3 regions of the Mesorhizobium cantuariense genome follow, and region 1 is predicted to be linked to each of the others. Evidence: predicted binding sites of a transcription regulator. Region 1 holds the regulator's gene; each other region holds the start of a gene.
The links. Region 1 encodes PhoB, which activates phosphate uptake and scavenging genes when phosphate is short. Its sites were predicted from a motif close to TGTCATNNANCTGTCAT; they were not measured.
Positions count from the first base shown of each region.

Region 1 (6,017 bases):
GCGCTCCTCCTGGAAGTTGGACCACGAAACGCCGATGACCTTGTCCTTGGCCTGTGCGACCGACACGAGCGTCAGCGACATGGCGACACCCGCCAGGATGGCGGCTGTGAATCTTTTCATATTATCCTCCCTGCGCCGCGTATGGCGCGACCAAACTGACCCGAAGGCCGGCACAGAGGCTCTATTTTTTCGAGCCTCGAAAAAATACTGATCCAACACCCGAACGCTGTCAACATCGATTCTGATGGATTTTGATGTCCTTCAGAATTTTTTTCGAGCCTCGGAATAAATAAGTGACAGGGCGGGCCGCTTCTGCCAGTATTTGACCGCGTTGCCGGCAGCGTTCCAGGGGCAGGAAGAACCGCGGCGACCGGGAGGATGTGAAGAAACATGTCGGTCGGAATCCGCCACGACGATTTGCGCCGCCGCAACCGCGCGATGGTGATCGCAGCCGTGCGCCGCGCCGGACAACCGTCACGCACCGAGATCGCCGCGACCACGGGCCTCAGCCACTCGACCATATCGGCGATCTCCTCCGACCTGATCGGCGAAGGCATCCTGACCGAAAGCAAACCGAGCGAGGCCGGCTCGCTCAAACGCGGTCGGCCGCAGGTCGGCCTCAGCCTCAATCCGGAAGCGGCGGCGGTGATGACCGTCGTTCTGTCGCTGAATTTTCTCTCCGTTGCCGTCATCGACTATGCCGGCCAGGTGATCGCCGAGGAGCAGCGCAGGCTGGACACGCTGACGATGCCGCGCGAGGCGCTGATCGGCGAATGCACGGCAATCGTGCGGCGCCGCCTCGAAGACCCCGATCTTGACGTGCGCAGCATCGCCCGCATCGCTCTGGCGATCCAGGGCATCACCGACACCCATGCCCGCGCCATGCTGTGGTCGCCGATCACGCCTCACACCGACATCGCCTTCGCCGACATACTCGAAGACGAGTTCGGCATCCCCGCCACCATGGAAAACGACTGCAACATGATGGCTATAGCACTGCGCTGGCGCGACCCTGATCGCTACCGCGACGATTTCATCGCCATTCTTCTATCGCACGGCATCGGCATGGGCCTGGTGCTGAAGGGCGAGCTGTTCACCGGCACCCATTCCTCGGGCGGCGAGTTCGGCCACATGATCCACCGGCCGAACGGCGCGCTCTGCCGCTGCGGGCGGCGCGGCTGCGTCGAAGCCTATGCCGGCAACTACGCCATCTGGCGCAGCGCAAGGCAATTGGGTGAGGACGCAGAACCCGTCGCCGATGTCAGCGACGCCGACATGCGTGCCCTGGCCACCGCGGCCCGCGAAAGCGACGGACCCGAGCGCGAGGCCTATCGCAAGGCCGGCGAAGCGCTCGGCTACGGCCTCGGCAGCCTGTTCGCGCTGATCGATCCGGCGCCCGTAGCCATGGTCGGGGTCAGCGCCGCTGCCTTCGACTTGATCGAGCCGGCATTGCGCAAGGCGATTGCCCAGACCGCCGGCGGCCAGCACTCGAAATCGATTTCCTTCGACACCGAGCCGAACGAACTGCCGCTGATCCGCGAAGGCTGCGCCATGCGTGCGCTGACCTTCGTCGACCAGGAGATTTTCGCACCCGGCGCGCAAACAAGATCCGGCCTCGCCGGCAAGAACGTGGCGTGAATTCAAACGGGCGAGTTCAATCCTCACGGATCGCGTAGCCCGCTCCACGAATGGTGCGGATGACGTCGGGCATGCGGCCGTTGTTGACGGCCTTGCGCAGCCGGCCGACATGCACATCCACCGTGCGCTCGTCGATGTAGATCGTCTCGCCCCAGACATTGTCGAGCAGCTGGCTGCGCGAGAAGACGCGGCCGGGATGGCGCATCATGAATTCGAGCAGGCGGAACTCGGTCGGTCCAAGCCTGATCTCGCTCTTCTTGCGATAGACCCGGTGCGATTCACGGTCGAGCACGATATCGCCGACCTTCAGCACACTGGACAGCACCTCCGGCTTGGCGCGGCGCAGCAGCGCCTTGACCCTGGCCATGAATTCCGGTGTCGAGAACGGCTTGACCAGATAATCGTCGGCGCCGGTCGACAGACCGCGCACGCGGTCGCTCTCCTCGCCACGCGCGGTCAGCATGATGATCGGCAGCCGCTCGGTCTCGGGACGCATTCTTAGCCGACGACAGAGTTCGATACCGGAAACCGCAGGCACCATCCAGTCGAGCACCAGAAGGTCGGGAACGTTCTCCTGCAGCCGGATCTCGGCCTCGTCACCGCGCGTCACCACCTCGACCTGATAGCCTTCGGATTCGAGATTGTAGCGGAGCAGCACGCCTAGCGGCTCCTCATCCTCCACCACCATGATGCGTGGCGCGATCATCGACTGGTCATCCCTGTCATGCGGCCGGCGCGGACATTGCCGTCTCGTCCTGCTTCGGACGATTGGCGGGCAGCTGCGTGCCGGTCAAAACATAATAGGCATTTTCAGCGATGTTGGTCACGTGGTCGCCGATGCGCTCGAGGTTCTTGGCGCAGAACAACAGATGCGTGCAGGCAGTGATGTTGCGCGGGTCTTCCATCATGTAGGTCAGCAGTTCACGGAACACCGAGGTGTATTTGACGTCGATGCGCTCGTCGTTGTTTCTGAGCGTGGCAAGCGCTGCCGCGTCAGCGGCGGCATACTCGTCGATGACGCCCTGCACCTGGATCAGCACCAGCTGCGCCATCCCGTCGATCGAATGCGACAGGTCGCGCGGCGTGACGCTCAGGCCGACAGTGCCGACGCGTTTGGCAATGTTCTTGGCAAGGTCGCCGATGCGCTCGAGGTCGCCGGCCATGCGGATCGAACCGACCACCGCACGCAGGTCGTTGGCCATCGGCTGGCGCTTGGCGATCAGCGTGATGGCGCGATCGTCCAACTCGCGCTGGCGTGCATCCATGATGGCATCGTCGGAAACCACCCGCTGCGCCAGCGCATTGTCCGAATTGAGCAATGCCTTGGTCGAGCCACTGACCATCGAGCGGGCGAGATCGCCCATGTCGCGGATCAGCTGGCTGACCTGCTCCAGATCCTCATCGAAAGATGCGACGGTATGTTCACCCATGATCTTCGTCCCTCGTATGCTGAACTCAGCCGAACCGGCCGGTGATGTAGTCCTGGGTGCGCTTGTCGTCGGGGGTGGTGAACATCTTGTCGGTGGCTCCCTCCTCGACCAGATAGCCAAGATGGAACATCGCGGTGCGCTGCGACACGCGCGCCGCCTGCTGCATCGAGTGGGTGACGATGACGATCGTATAGTTCTGACGCAGTTCGTCGATCAGTTCCTCGACGCGAGCGGTGGCGATCGGGTCGAGCGCCGAACACGGCTCGTCCATCAGGATCACCTCGGGCGACACGGCGATGGCGCGCGCAATGCACAGACGCTGCTGCTGGCCACCGGAAAGGCCGGTGCCAGGTTCCTGCAAGCGGTCCTTGACCTCGTTCCAGATTGCCGCCTTCTTCAGGCTCGACTCGACGATCTGATCCATGTCGGCCTTGCGCTTGGCCAGTCCGTGGATGCGCGGGCCATAGGCGACGTTCTCGTAGATCGACTTGGGAAACGGATTGGGCTTCTGGAACACCATGCCGACGCGCGCCCTGAGCTCGACGACGTCGATGTTCTTGTCGTAGATATCCTCTTCGTCGAGCGTTATCTTGCCGATTACCCGCGCTGAATCGATGGTGTCGTTCATGCGGTTGAGGCAGCGCAGGAAGGTGGACTTGCCGCAGCCGGAGGGGCCGATCAGCGCGGTCACCTGATTGAGGCGGACGTCGAGATCGACGTCGAACAGCGCCTGCTTCTCGCCGTAGAACACGCCGACCTTGTCGCCGCGCATTTTGATCACTTCGTTCGACTTGGCGTTCACCTTGTCGCCCACTGCGTTTTCAAGGGACTGTTCGGTCATGATGTTCATACCAAAATGCCTTTTTTCTACCAGCGCCGCTCGAACCGACGCCGAAGCACGATCGCGGTGATGTTCATGGCCATGAGGAAGACGAGCAGGATGATGATGGCGCCGGACATGCGCTCGACGAAGGCGCGTTCGGCCTCGTTCGCCCACATATAGATCTGCACCGGCAGCGCGGTGGCCGGATCGAAAGGCGTCGTCGGAGGATCGGCGACGAAGGCGACCATGCCGATCAGCAGCAGCGGCGCGGTTTCGCCGAGCGCACGCGCAAGACCGATGATGGTGCCGGTGAGGATGCCGGGCGCGGCAAGCGGCAGGATGTGGTGGAACACCATCTGCATCTTGGAGGCGCCGAGACCAAGGGCTGCCGAGCGGATCGACGGCGGCACGGCGGCAAGTGCCGCGCGCGTCGCGATGATGATCGTCGGCAGCGTCATCAGCGTCAGCACCAGGCCGCCGACGAAAGCGGCGGAGCGCGGCATGCCTAGGAAATTGATAAACACCGCGAGGCCGAGCAGGCCGAAGACGATCGACGGCACCGCGGCCAGATTGTTGATATTGACTTCGATCAGGTCGGTGAAGCGGTTCTTCTTGGCGAACTCCTCCAGATAGATGGAGGCGGCGACACCGATTGGCAGCGCCAGCAGCAGCACGATCACCATCATGTAGAACGAGCCGATGATCGCCACGCCCATGCCGGACGTTTCCGGACGGCTGGAGGCGCCATAGGTGAACAGGCCGGTGTTGAAATGCTCGGCCATCGCACCCTCGGCCTTGAGCTTGTTCATCCAGGTGATCTGCTGGTCCGAGACCTTGCGTCGCGCTTCCTCGACGCCGAGATCGATCTGGCCCTTGAAGGCCGAGTCGAGATTGGCGGCGGCGAGAATGTTGACGTTGCGCGTCGTGCCGATCACCGACGGATCGGCGGCGACGATGTCGCGCAACTGGACGCGTGCGCCTTCCGACAGGAAGCCCTTGAGCTGCCTGATTGCCGGCTTGTCGTCGGGATTGATGCCGAGCTTGGCGACCAGCGCGTTTTCGGCGAGCTTGGGATAATTTGCCTTGATCAGAACGCTCGGATCGGTGGCGCGCTTGCCGGAAGGATCGATCACCTTCTCGTCGAACGTGATCGGCAGCGATACCGTCGTCTGCCAAAAGGCGGTGTAGCCTTTCGAGACGATGGTGATCAGCATGATGGCCAGGAACGCCAGGCCAACGGAAATCGCCACGGCGCCATAGATGCGGAAACGGCGTTCGGCGGCGTAACGGGCCTTCAGGCCGATGTCGCGGCGCGGATGGGCCGCGGCCCTGACCATCGTATCCATGGGGATGTCGGTCATTCGTACTGCTCCCGGTATTTGCGCACGATGTAGAGCGCGACGATGTTCATCACCAGCGTCAGCGCGAACAGCGTCAGGCCGAGCGCGAAGGCGACCAGCGTCTGCGGCGAATTGAACTCGAGGTCGCCGGTGAGCTGGTTGACGATCTTGACGGTGATGGTCGTCATCGCCTCGAACGGGTTGATGGTGAGGTTGGCGGCGACGCCCGCCGCCAGCACGACGATCATCGTTTCGCCGATGGCGCGCGAGGCGGTCAACAGGATGGCACCGACGATGCCGGGCAGTGCCGCCGGCAGGATCACCCGCTTGATCGTCTCGGAGCGGGTCGCGCCGAGGCCGAGCGAACCGTCGCGCATGGCGCGCGGCACCGCGGTGATGATGTCGTCGGACAGAGAGGACACGACCGGGATCAGCATGACGCCCATGACCAGGCCGGCGGTGAAGATACTCTGGCCCTGGATGAAGGGCGAACCGCCGGTCAGCGCCGCGGACAGGTCGCGCAGGAACGGTCCGAGCGTGACGACGGCGAAGATGCCGTAGACGATGGTCGGTATGCCGGCCAGCAGTTCAAGCGCCGGCTTGACCACCGAGCGCACCCTGGGTGTTGCGTATTCGGCCATGTAGACGGCCGACATCAGTCCGACCGGCACCGCCACCAGCAGTGCGACGGCGGCGATGTAGAGCGTGCCGGCAAGAAGCGGGATCAGGCCGAACTGGCCCTGGCTGCCGCCCGAACCGGCGGCGGCAAAACGCGGATCCCAGACC
Region 1 is NZ_JBHRVD010000001.1:6,048,831-6,054,847, forward strand. Features, by position in the region: gene xylF (D-xylose ABC transporter substrate-binding protein) at 1-120, opposite strand, end outside; gene ACFOJ9_RS29515 (ROK family protein) at 391-1,638, shown strand; gene phoB (phosphate regulon transcriptional regulator PhoB) at 1,655-2,344, opposite strand; gene phoU (phosphate signaling complex protein PhoU) at 2,361-3,068, opposite strand; gene pstB (phosphate ABC transporter ATP-binding protein PstB) at 3,094-3,918, opposite strand; gene pstA (phosphate ABC transporter permease PstA) at 3,936-5,252, opposite strand; gene pstC (phosphate ABC transporter permease subunit PstC) at 5,249-6,017, opposite strand, start outside.

Region 2 (6,017 bases), 3.3 Mb from region 1:
CGGATTGCTGGCACAAACGTGTCGCATTGGTCAGCGGCAAGGGCTCGTGGTAAAAGTCGCCGATCCGGAGTTTTGGCGATGAACAAATTCACCCTGACGAAGCCAGCCGGCGCGCGCAGCGTCGACGACATCACCGGCAGCCGCCGCTTGCGCCGCATGCGCAAGGCCGACTGGTCGCGCCGTCTCGTGCAGGAGAACCGGCTCTCGGTCGACGACCTGATCTGGCCGATCTTCGTCGTCGACGGCAAGAATGTCCGCGAGCCGATCGCCGCCATGCCGGGGGTCTTCCGCCTGTCAATCGATCTCGCGGTCAAGGAGGCCGAGCGCGCGGCAAAGCTCGGCATTCCCGCGCTCGCCACCTTCCCCAATGTCGACATCTCGCTGCGTGACCAGACCGGCTCGTACATCCTCGACCCCGACAACGTCATCAACCGCGCCACCCGCGCGATCAAGGACGCAGTGCCGGAGATCGGCATCATCACCGACGCCGCGCTCGACCCGTTCACCAGCCACGGCCATGACGGCATCCTGCGCGACGGCATCATCGTCAACGATGAGACGGTGGAACAGGTGACCACCGCGGCCGTCATCCAGGCGGCGGCCGGCGCCGACATCATTGCCCCGTCCGACATGATGGACGGCCGCATCGGCGCCATCCGCGACGCGCTCGACGCCAACGGTTTTCAGGACGTGGCGATCATGTCCTATGCGACCAAGTTCGCCTCGGCCTTCTACGGCCCCTATCGCGAGGCGGTGGGCACGGCCGGCCTGCTCAAGGGCGACAAGAAGACCTATTACATCGACCACGCCAATTCCGACGAGGCGGTGCGCGAGGCCGAGCAGGATATCGCCGAAGGCGCCGACATGCTGGTTGTCAAGCCGGGCCTGCCCTATCTCGACATCATCCGAAGGCTGAAGGACGAATTCCAGATGCCGACCTTCGCCTACCAGGTGTCGGGCGAGTATTCGATGATCAAGGCCGCGGGCGCCAATGGCTGGATCGATGGCGAGAAAGCGATGCTGGAGAGCCTGCTTGCCTTCAAGCGCGCCGGCTGCGACGGCATTTTGACCTATTTCGCGCCCGAAGTGGCGGAACTGCTGAAGGAAGGCCGCTAGGTCGTTTTGGAATTTTAACGCAATCCGCTAGAATGAATTCATGAGCAGGAATGAGGTCATAGAGCGATTGCAGAGAAATGCAGATGCCATCAAAGGCATGGGCGCGACTTCGCTTTATCTCTTCGGATCGACTTTGGGGGGCGGCGCAGGGCCAGACAGCGATCTCGACCTCTTCATCGATTATGATCCTGCAAGACGCTTTTCGCTGATAGATCTTGTCAGCATTAAGCAATTTCTTGAAGAGAAAATGTCAGCGGAGATCGATATCACCACCCGCGACAGCCTCAATCCCATGTTGAAGGCCGACATCGAACGATCTGCCGTGCGCATATTCTGATGGCAGTGCGCCGGCTCGAACCGATTCTAGCCGAAATCATGGAGGCCTTGGACGGCATCGCTGCTGCCGCCGTGGGCAAGACGCTGGATGACTTCAATAGCGACTGGCTGCTCCGACATGGCATCGAGCGCGGGATCGAAATCATTTCCGAAGCTGCCCGGCACATTCCGGATGATTTGGCAGCCCTTGCCTCCGAGATTCCATGGAAACAAGTTCGTGGGATAGGCAACATTTTGCGTCACGAATATCACAAGACCTCCGGTGCGATAGTATGGGCGGTGGTGACCGACAGCCTGCCGCCACTACGTCGTGCTATCGAACGTATGCTCGAAGCATCGCAGCGCCAATAATTGTGGCTGGCAGACAGCCTGCGGCCGCATCCTGTTTCGCCGGCGCGGCTACCGGCTTGTCTTCAGAACCGACAGTCCGATCGTTGCCTCGAAAATACCACTTGCAAATCGCAATCAGTTTGCTATCAAAACACCGCTTGCAAAATACAACTGGTTATCGAGGAGGCTCTCATGTCCAAACTTCGTGTCAACGCTTTCAGCCTGTCGCTCGACGGCTATGGCGCCGGTCCCGATCAGGATCTGCAAAATCCGCTCGGCGTCGGTGGGGAATCCTTGCACAAGTGGTTTGTCGACACCCGCACCTTCCGTGAGATGGTGCTCGGACAGGATGGCGGCACCACCGATATCAACGAGGCGTTCGCGGCGCGCAGTTTCGAAAATGTCGGCGCCTGGATTCTCGGCCGCAACATGTTCGGGCCGATCCGCGGCGAATGGCCTGACGACAGCTGGAAAGGCTGGTGGGGCGACAACCCGCCGTACCATGTGCCGGTTTTCGTGCTGACGCACCACGAGCGCGAACCGATCGTCATGGAGGGCGGCACAACCTTTTACTTCATCACCGACGGCATCCATTCGGCGCTTGAACAGGCGAAAGCAGCGGCTGACGGCAAGGATGTGCGGGTCGGCGGCGGCGTCGACACAATCCGGCAATACCTCCAGGAGAAGCTGATCGACGAGATGCATCTGGCGATCGCGCCGGTGCTGCTCGGCAAGGGGGAGAACCTTTTTGCCGGCCTCGACATGCTCAAGCTCGGTTATCTCTGCAGCGAGCAGGTGGCGACGCCGCTCGCCACGCACGTCACCATCAAGCGGGCATAGTTCTTTACCCTCCCCGCGTCGGGGAGGGTAAAGACGCTCAGTATTTCTCCGGCACGTAGAGCTCGCGCGGCAGCGTCTGGCGCTCGTATTCGGGATTGAAAACGCGCTCCGGCAGCGTGATCTCCTCGTGCGGGACCTCTTCATAGGGCATCTGCTTGAGCAGGTGGTCGATGCAGTTCAGCCGCGCCCGCTTCTTGTCGTTGCCTTCGACGATGAACCACGGGGCTTCCGGGATGTTGGTGCGGACGAAGGTCTCTTCCTTGGCCTTGGTGTACTGCTCCCAGCGCACGCGCGACTGCAGGTCCATCGGTGACAATTTCCACTGCTTCATCGGATCGTGGATGCGCATCAGGAAGCGCATCTGCTGCTCCTCGTCGGTGATCGAGAACCAGTATTTGACCACGGTGATGCCCGAGCGGACCAGCATGCGCTCGAACTCAGGCACGTCGCGGAAGAATTCTTCCACCTGATCGGGCTGGGCGAAGCCCATCACCCGCTCGACGCCCGAGCGGTTGTACCAGGAGCGGTCGAACAGCACGATCTCGCCGCCAGCCGGCAGATGCGGGACATAGCGCTGGAAATACCATTGCGACTTCTCGCGCTCGGTCGGTGCCGGCAGTGCCACGACACGGCAGATGCGCGGATTGAGCCGCTGGGTGATGCGCTTGATGACGCCGCCCTTGCCGGCCGAGTCGCGCCCCTCGAAGATCACCACCAGCTTCTTCTTGTGGTAGGCGACCCAGGACTGCAGCTTGATCAATTCGGACTGCAAGGTGATCAGGTCGCGAAAATACTGCATGCGATCGATCGAAGGCGGATGCGCGTTCTTGTAGATCTTGGCGATCTCCATCGACAGCGCCGGCTCCGACATTTCGAGCTCATAGTCCTCGTCGAGCGTGTCGGCGAGATCGGCTTCAAGCCAGTCCTTGGCAGGAGAATTCTGTTTTAGCTCGGTCATGTCAGTTGCTCCGCTTGCAAGCTCTGTCGATCCACGTTCGGTGCCCCCAAACTCCCGGCTTGCGGTCCGGAACGACAACACCCTGAGCCGACTTCAATATAGGCCGGCAATGACGGTTTTATTGCAGCCCGGGCGTGATCCAGGCCGCTGCAAATCCCGCCAGGCACGATCGATCCGTCGTCCTGGCATGGAGACAAGCCGCCCAAATTGTCCTACAAATAGCGGCCACATTCGGCGCGCGCCCTCCCCCAGCCCCCTTCCCAACGCAATCGCGAGGACTGACATGGAATACCGCACCCTCGGCCGTTCCGGCCTGAAAGTTTCGACACTGACCATGGGCACCATGACTTTCGGCGGCGCCGGCGCGTTTTCGGCGGTCGGCAAGACCGACCTCGACGAAGCGCGCCGGATGATCGATCTCTGCATCGATGCCGGCATCAACGTCATCGACACCGCCAATGTCTATTCGAACGGCATTTCGGAAGAGATCATCGGCGAAGCGCTCGGCGGCAAGCGCAAAGGCGACGTGCTGATCGCCTCCAAGGCACGGATGCGGATCGGTAACGGTCCGAACGATGAAGGCCTGTCGCGCCATCACCTGATCCGCGAATGCGAGAAGAGCCTGAAGCGGCTCAAGACCGACGTCATCGACATCTACTTCCTGCACGAATGGGATGGCGCAACACCGCTGGAGGAGACCATCGCGGCGCTCGATACTTTGGTTGCGCAAGGCAAGATCCGCTATGTCGGCTGCTCCAACTATTCCGGCTGGCAGGTGATGAAGGCGCTCGGCATCAGCGACAGCCATCACCAGCCGCGCTTCGTCACCCAGCAGATCCACTACACGCTGGAAGCGCGCGAGGCGGAGTATGAATTGCTGCCGATTTCCGTCGACCAGGGGCTGGGCGTGCTGGTCTGGAGCCCGCTTGCCGGCGGATTGCTGTCCGGCAAATACCGCCGCGACAGCCCCACCGCTCGGCAGCTCGCCGGCTGGTCCGAACCGCCGATCCGCGACGAGGACCGGCTGTGGCGGATCGTCGACGTGCTTGTCGAGATCGGCACGCAGCGCGGTGTGTCGGCAGCGCAGGTGGCACTGGCTTGGCTGCTTGGCCGGCCGGCCGTCAGTTCGCTGGTGATCGGCGGCAGGACCGAAACGCAGTTCAGGGACAACATCGCAGCGGCAAGCCTGGTGCTTGCCGGCGACGAGCGCGGTCGCCTCGACGCGGTCAGCCGGCCGCCCTTGCTCTATCCCTACTGGCACCAGCAACTGACGGCAAAAGACCGCTTCGGCCCCGCCGACCTGGTTCTGGACCGAAGCGGCATCTGAGCCGAGGCCCGCGGCGCGCTAACCTTGGATAAACCGCCAGACCTCTGGATCGGGCTCGATCTGGCCGCTGAGCACAAAATATTTGTACAGCACGAGCAGGGAGATCGCCCGCTCGTCCTGCTCGTTGGAGAATTGGCGGCAATAGGCATTGGCGGCGGCGATGATGCGTTCCGCCTCGGCCGGGTGTCGTTCGAAATAGCGTACCTTGTCCGTGACATCGGTGAAATCCGGGTCGAGCGGCACATAGTGGACACCGGCCTCGAGTTGCTTTTCCGCAAACCATGTCTCGTATGTCGGCAACGGCATCAGGCAGAGCGAATTGGAATTCAGGATCCATTTGAGATTGGTCGCCACGTCGTTGCCTTCGAGCGAGACGATGTAGCGGCAACGCAGCTGTTGGCTGATGCTGAGAAAAGGTTTGCTGTATTCGGCTGGCGCATACGGCTTGTGTGAGCCGGCGTCGCAGAACGGCAGATCGCGCACGGCGTCGATAAATCTCGTCCGTTTCGGATTGTTGAGATCGCCGCGCCAGACCACCACCGGGCGCTTGTCGGCGAAGGCAATTGCGTCGGCCGGCATGTGGAAGTGCCGGAACTTGTTGAATTTCATGATCACCGCATTGCCGTCGTCGGCGCAGATCGGCCGATCCTTGACGAGCGTCGGCACCTTCGGCACCTCGATGACGTCGCCGAATTCGATGTCGACGAGCAATGCCGGATCGAAATAGCGGGCGAACTCCCTGAGGTCGTAATAATACATGGTCGGCGTAGGGGGCAGCTTGTCGAGACGCACGGCAGCTGGGCTGGGCGAAAACGTATTCTGCAGCTTGTTGTAGTAATTCAGCCGCCGCCACACCGCCTCATCCGAGAGCCGGGCCTGTTCGAGGCGGCCCGCCAACCGTCGGCGGAAGAGTGCCTGCGGTGCGATATCGCGCAAGACGTTTCGCGCATAGTAGAAAACCCTTGCCGTCGTTCGTTGTATCGTGGCCATAATTCACTTGATCAAAACAAACGGGGCAGATCGCAGCTTGTTGATGCCCCGGCTCTCCCTACATCATTGTACCGAGCACGTTGCAAGCCCCGACCATCCTCGATGCGAACGGCCACTATC
Region 2 is NZ_JBHRVD010000001.1:2,746,250-2,752,266, reverse strand. Features, by position in the region: gene hemB (porphobilinogen synthase) at 79-1,116, shown strand; gene ACFOJ9_RS12905 (nucleotidyltransferase family protein) at 1,157-1,453, shown strand; gene ACFOJ9_RS12900 (HepT-like ribonuclease domain-containing protein) at 1,453-1,803, shown strand; gene ACFOJ9_RS12895 (dihydrofolate reductase family protein) at 1,975-2,622, shown strand; gene ppk2 (polyphosphate kinase 2) at 2,660-3,580, opposite strand; gene ACFOJ9_RS12885 (aldo/keto reductase) at 3,864-4,907, shown strand; gene ACFOJ9_RS12880 (glycosyl transferase family 90) at 4,926-5,897, opposite strand.
Region 2: a site for PhoB is predicted at 3,690-3,706, ahead of ppk2 (polyphosphate kinase 2). Genes of this name have one in related genera too.

Region 3 (6,017 bases), 4.2 Mb from region 1:
CGGCGCTGCAAGGTGCGGGGCATGCCGGTCTGTTCGGAACGGCCGCTTCCGTCCTCGATTTTGCGCAAGGGCTGCTGACCGGCGCCTCTGGACGCTCGATTGCGCTGATGCGCACGCCCTTGTCCGCCACCCGCACCCATGGCTGGGAGCGTCCCTATGAGGGCTGGTCCGGCGGGACGCTGTGCAGCCCGGGAACCATTGGCCACACCGGCTTTACCGGCACCGGACTGTGGATCGACTTCGACAGAGGCAAGGCCTGGGCCTTGCTCACCAACCGGATCCATCCGACACGTCATTTCGACAGCGGAATCGTTCAGCTTCGGCAAGCGGTCGGTGATCTCATGAATGGAGCGCAATAATGGAACCAATCTGGGCCGTCGGCCTGATGACCGGCACCGTGCTTGACGGCAACATCGACGTCGCGCTGATCAAGACCGATGGCGAACGGATCGACGATTTCGGCACCTATCGGCTGATGCCCTATCCCCCGTCGATCCGCACCCTGCTGGAAGAGACGCTGACGGAGGCACGGGCCTGGAATTTTGTCGGGCCGGAGCCGGCGATTTTTCGCACCGCGGAGGAAGCCCTGACGCGTGCCCAGTCGGCGGCGGTCAGGGAATTGGTCGAAGCCTATGGGATGACTATAGCCGATATCGGCGTCGTCGGTTTTCACGGCCAGACCGTGCTGCATCGTGCACCGCAAGTCGGACGTCTCGGCCAGACCCGGCAGCTCGGCGACGGCGAGCTGATGCATGCCCTCTTGGGCACCAAGGTCGCCTACGATTTCCGCTCGGCCGACATGCGCGCCGGCGGGCAAGGCGCGCCATTGGCTGCTGCCTATCACACCGCGCTGATGCGCAGCGCCGGCGCCAGCGGCGAGGTGGCCGTGCTCAATCTCGGTGGCGTCGCCAACATCACCTGGTGGGACGGCGCCGACAATGTCATTGCCTTCGACACCGGCCCCGCCAACGCGCCGCTGAACGATTTCATCAAGTCGAAGGGGCTTGGCGAAATGGACCGCGACGGCGCGCTTGGCCGAGCGGGAACGGTCGACGAGGCCCGGCTCGCCAAGCTGTTGCAGCACCCCTATCTGACCAAGCCCTATCCCAAATCGCTGGACCGTTTCGACTTCGGTGCCGCGATGGCGGACGGCCTGAGCGCCGAGGACGGTGCGGCCCTGTTGACCGCCTTCACCGCCGGCGCCGTCGGCAAGGCCCTCGACCTTCTGCCACACCGGCCTAGAAAATTGGTGGTCAGCGGCGGCGGCCGCCACAACCCGACAATGATGGCGATGCTGGCAACCCGTGCCGGTGTCGAAGTGGTGCAGGCCGAGAGCCTCGGCTGGAGCGGCGACGCGGTCGAGGCGGAGTGTTTTGCCTTCCTCGCGGTGCGCGTGCTGCGCGGCCTGCCGATCAGCTTTCCGAGCACGACCGGCGCGCCGCAACCGATGCGCGGCGGAAAGCTCGCCGGATAAAAACAAGAGCCGGATTCGGCTTTGAAGCGATCCGGCCTTTTATCCGGATTTTTGCAGCTGGAAGCTTTCTCGGTACAGCCGAAAAGCTTTTCCCGGCACGACCTCTGTCATCCAATCGTTAAGAAAAATTAATACAAGACAAGAGCGATCTTGTTTTTGGCCAGCGCCTCATTTCATCGGCGTCTGACTGTTGATGTGCGCCCATAATGGCGTGGCGGTACAATCAGGATTCTATTTATGTTTTCAATGATTTTGGCGTCATTGCGCGGTGCAAGGCCGACGGTCTCGGGATTGGCGGCTACGCTCGCCTTTGCCATCATCGGGGCCATGATCGGGTCCGCTGCGCAGGCCGAGCCTATTCGCGGCGCCGGATCGACCCTGGCCGCGCCGATCATCGGCAAGTGGGCAACAGCCTACAAGGATGCGCGCGCCGACGGCGGCGACTTCTTCACGCTGGACTGGACCGTCGACTATGAGCCGGTCGGCTCCCTTGCCGGCCTCATGCGGCTTGCGCAGCCCGAGCTGGATTTCGCCGCCACGGATGTTCCTGTGCCGCCAAGCGATCTCGCCAGGAACGGCCAGCGGCAATTTCCGATCGTCATGGGCGGCATAGCGGTGGTCACCAATCTCGATGGCCTGCCTGAACAAGGCCTGCGCCTCTCCGGCGCGGTGATCGCCGACATCTATCTCGGCAAGATCAAGTCCTGGTCCGATCCCGCGATCCAGGCGCTCAACCCCGACATAGCCCTTCCCGATCTCGCCATCGGCGTCATCCATCGGCAGGACGGTTCGGGCTCGACCTACGTCTTCACCGAGTTTCTGTCGTCGACAAGCGAAGAATGGAAGACGAAGCTCGGGACCGACACGCTGATCGACTGGCCGCTCGGGACAGGTGCTGAAGGCACGCAGGCGCTTCTTCGTGCCGTTGCAGCCACCAAAGGGGCGATCGCCTATGCCGAATACGGCCAGGTGCTTCGCGCCGGCCTCCCCTTCGCGGCGGTCCAGAACAAATCCGGCCGTTTCGTCAAACCGGACCCGCAGGGCGTGCAAGCAGCGGCCACCTCCGTCGCCTGGGAGGAAACGACCGACTTCTTCGCCTCCCTCACCAATCGCAGCGGAGATGGTGCGTACCCGATCAGCACGGCGGTGTTCGCCGTCGTCCAGGTCTCGGGCCGTACGGAACATCGCTATCGCCGCGTGCATGATCTTTTCCGGCTCGCCTTCGCACAAGGCGCCGGCGACGCCACCGCACTCGGCTATGTGCCGCTGCCGAAAGCACTCGTTGACCAGATCGAACAGTATTGGGCAAGGCAATTGCCGGTCGGAAACTGAACCCGAGCGAAAGCTGCCTTGTGCAGCAACTGAACTCATACCGCGTCGTCGTGGCGACTTGTTGGGGGACTGCCTGAAATGGACATAGATATCTTCAAGGACATCCTCGTGCCGGTGATCGGCGGCTTGGGCATCTTCATGCTCGGTCTGGATTTCATGGCAAACGGCATCCAGGCGCTGTCGGTCAACCGGATGCGCGACTTTCTCGCCAAGGCAGCCGGAACGCCGATCAAGGGCGTTCTGGCGGGAACGCTGATCACAGGCGTCATCCAGTCGTCGACGGCGATGAGCGTCATGGTCGTCGGCCTGGTCAATGCCGGTGTCATCGCCCTGCGGCCGGCGATCAGCGTGATCATGGGCGCCAACGTCGGCACCACGCTCGGCAACGGGCTGATCGCCCTGCCGCTCGGTCCGCTCGGATTGATCCTGGCCGGCGTGTTTTCGCTGGTCTACTGCTTCGCCAAAAGCGAAAAGGTGAAGAACATAGCGCTCGCCTGCATGGGTTTCGCGCTGATCTTCTACGGCCTCAATCTGATGACCGGCGGCCTGCGCCCGCTTCGCAACCTGCCCGAAGTCATGGCGCTGCTGCAGACCCTCACCGCCGACTCCTACCTCAACCTGCTCAAATGTGTGTTCATCGCCGCCGGCGTGACCGCGATGATCCACTCGTCCTCGGCGACGATCGGCATTGTCATGGGCCTTGGCGCAGCGGGCATTCTCGACTGGACGACCGCCGTCGCCTTCTCGCTCGGCGCCGATCTCGGCACCACGATCACGTCGTGGATGGCTTCGCTCAATCTTTCGAAGAATGCCAAGCGGACCGCCTATGCGCACATCTCGTTCAACATCATCGGCGTGTGCATCACCATCCCGCTGTTCTTCGTCTCCATCCAGGTGCTGGAATGGGCCATGCAGTTCTTCGGCGGCGATCCGGCCATTCCGGTGATCGTCGACGGCAAGGAAACCTTCCCTCTGGTGCCGATCGCGGTCGGCCTCTACTCGACCTTCTTCAACGTCTTCAACACAGTGCTGCTGTTCCCGTTCATCGGCGTGTTCGAGCGGGTTCTGTCGCGTGTCGGCCGCACGGATGCTGAAGACGCGGAGGATTACTCGACACCAAAATTCCTCGACCGCAAACTGGCCAGCGATTTTGCCCAGGCCGTTCCCGCCGTGCAGCAGGAGACGGCTCGTCACCTGCAGGCCGGGGCCATGTTCCTCGACATCGCACGCTCTTCCAAGAAGGCGCCGTCGGATCCGGGCGAACACTATCTCGCCACCGACATCCTCAGCCGCGACATCCGTTCCTACACGGCCGCGCTGATGAAGGAGGACTTGCCTTACGAACAGCTCGATCTGATCGCCAGCCTGATCGAGGAAGCCGATTTCACGGCCGCCCTGACGGAATCGATGCACCAGGTGGCGCGCCGCGTCAGGCGCGAGAAGTTCAGCAACCCGGCGCAAGCGATCGTCGACGTCGCGCTGAACAAGCTCGATACCTCGCTGCGTGAGATCTTGCCGACTTATGGCATCTCCCACCCGCAGATGCCGGCCGGCCATGTCGATCTGCCGGAGGTCGAGGAACTGCGTGCCCGCACGCTGGCACTCGGACCGAATGCCGGTGCCGCCGAACGCGGCACGATCCTGGCCCTGCTCGGGTCGATCGAGCGTGCGGAAATCCTGATCCATCGCATCGATGCCGAGCGCAGATCCGTCAACCGCCAAAGCGTGCTCGCCCGCGCATCGGCACGCAAGGAAACCAGATCAAGCCCGATGGGAGACCCAGGCCTGGTTCCGGCCGAGTAACGGGTCGCCGGATCTTGAACCTTCGGTTTGGCAGGGATCAGGTCAAACACGAGGACAACTCCATCCCGATTCAATCGGGATGGATCAGGCGTCAACCAGCGCCTTGCGCAGGAAGATGCGGCTGCGGCCGACAGGGAAATCGGCAAGCGTTCCAAAGGGCTGATAACCCTGGCGCTGATAGACCTTGGCGGCGTTCGGGTTGAAGGTGTCGATCCAGGCATTTTGACAGCCCCGCGCCACCGCTTCCTTTTCGGCCGCCTCGAGCATCTTGCCGGCCGTATGCCGGCCGCGCAGCCGTTCATCGACCCACAGCCACTGCACGTAGAGCCAGCCCCAGGCCGTGTATCCCGAAATGCCGGCGACGACCGCGCCGTCCTCGTCGCGCACGAACACGGCAAGCGCCTTCCTTTCGGAAGCGCCGACATCGCCGTCGTTGAACGCCGCCAGGCGTTCGCTGAGAAAGGTGAGTTCTTCAGGACGGGGATTGGCCGTCGTTTCAAGTGTCGTCTTCATGGCTCTTTCCGACATGCGCTGCTGGATGAATTCAGCGTTACGAAGGTCAGCACGCTTGCGCAACGTCTATATCTGGCCCCGAAATGGTTGCGTATCCGGGTCGCCACCATTGCGGAATTCGGACGCGGCAATGCCGTAGCGCTTGAGCTTGTCGTAGAAGGTCTTGCGCGGTACGCCGAGCGCGTCGATGGCGCCGCGCACATCGCCGCCATGCTCGCGCAATGCGTCGCGGATCAGTTGCGCCTCGTAGTGGCCGACCCGTTCGGGCAGCGTTGCCGCAGGCTCCGGCGAGTGCGCGGAGACCGCCCTCACCTCATCCTCCGGACCGAGGCCGAGCGCGACACGGTCGGCAAAATGGGCAAGCTCGCGCACATTGCCTGGCCAGGCATGCGACTGGAGGTGGTCGCTGACCGCCGCGTTCACCTTGGCGACAGGCCGGCCGAACCGTTCCGCCGCCTTGCCGAGGAAATGTCCGAACAGCATCGGGATGTCGCCGCGCCGCTCGCGCAGCGGCGGGATGCGCAGCGTCACCACGTTGAGGCGGAAATAGAGATCCTCGCGAAAATCGCCGCGCTGATCCTGCCGGCCGAGATCCACCTTGGTCGCCGCGACGACCCTGAGGTCGACGCGGCGGGTCTCGTTCGAGCCAAGCGGCGTGACGCTGCGCGTTTCGAGCACGCGCAGCAACTTGACCTGGAGGGCCGGCGGCATGGATTCGATCTCGTCGAGGAACAGCGTGCCGCCGCTGGAATGCTCGATGCGACCGATGCGTCGCCGCTGCGCGCCGGTGAACGCGCCCGCCTCGTGGCCGAACAGTTCGCTTTCGATGACGGTCTCCGGCAGCGCGCCGCAGTTCAGCGCCACGAAGGGTTTTGCGCGCCGCCGCCCCCATCTG
Region 3 is NZ_JBHRVD010000001.1:1,837,404-1,843,420, reverse strand. Features, by position in the region: gene ACFOJ9_RS08480 (serine hydrolase domain-containing protein) at 1-359, shown strand, start outside; gene ACFOJ9_RS08475 (anhydro-N-acetylmuramic acid kinase) at 359-1,474, shown strand; gene pstS (phosphate ABC transporter substrate-binding protein PstS) at 1,712-2,806, shown strand; gene ACFOJ9_RS08465 (Na/Pi cotransporter family protein) at 2,885-4,609, shown strand; gene ACFOJ9_RS08460 (GNAT family N-acetyltransferase) at 4,694-5,122, opposite strand; gene ACFOJ9_RS08455 (sigma-54-dependent transcriptional regulator) at 5,189-6,017, opposite strand, start outside.
Region 3: a site for PhoB is predicted at 1,580-1,596, ahead of pstS (phosphate ABC transporter substrate-binding protein PstS). Genes of this name have one in related genera too.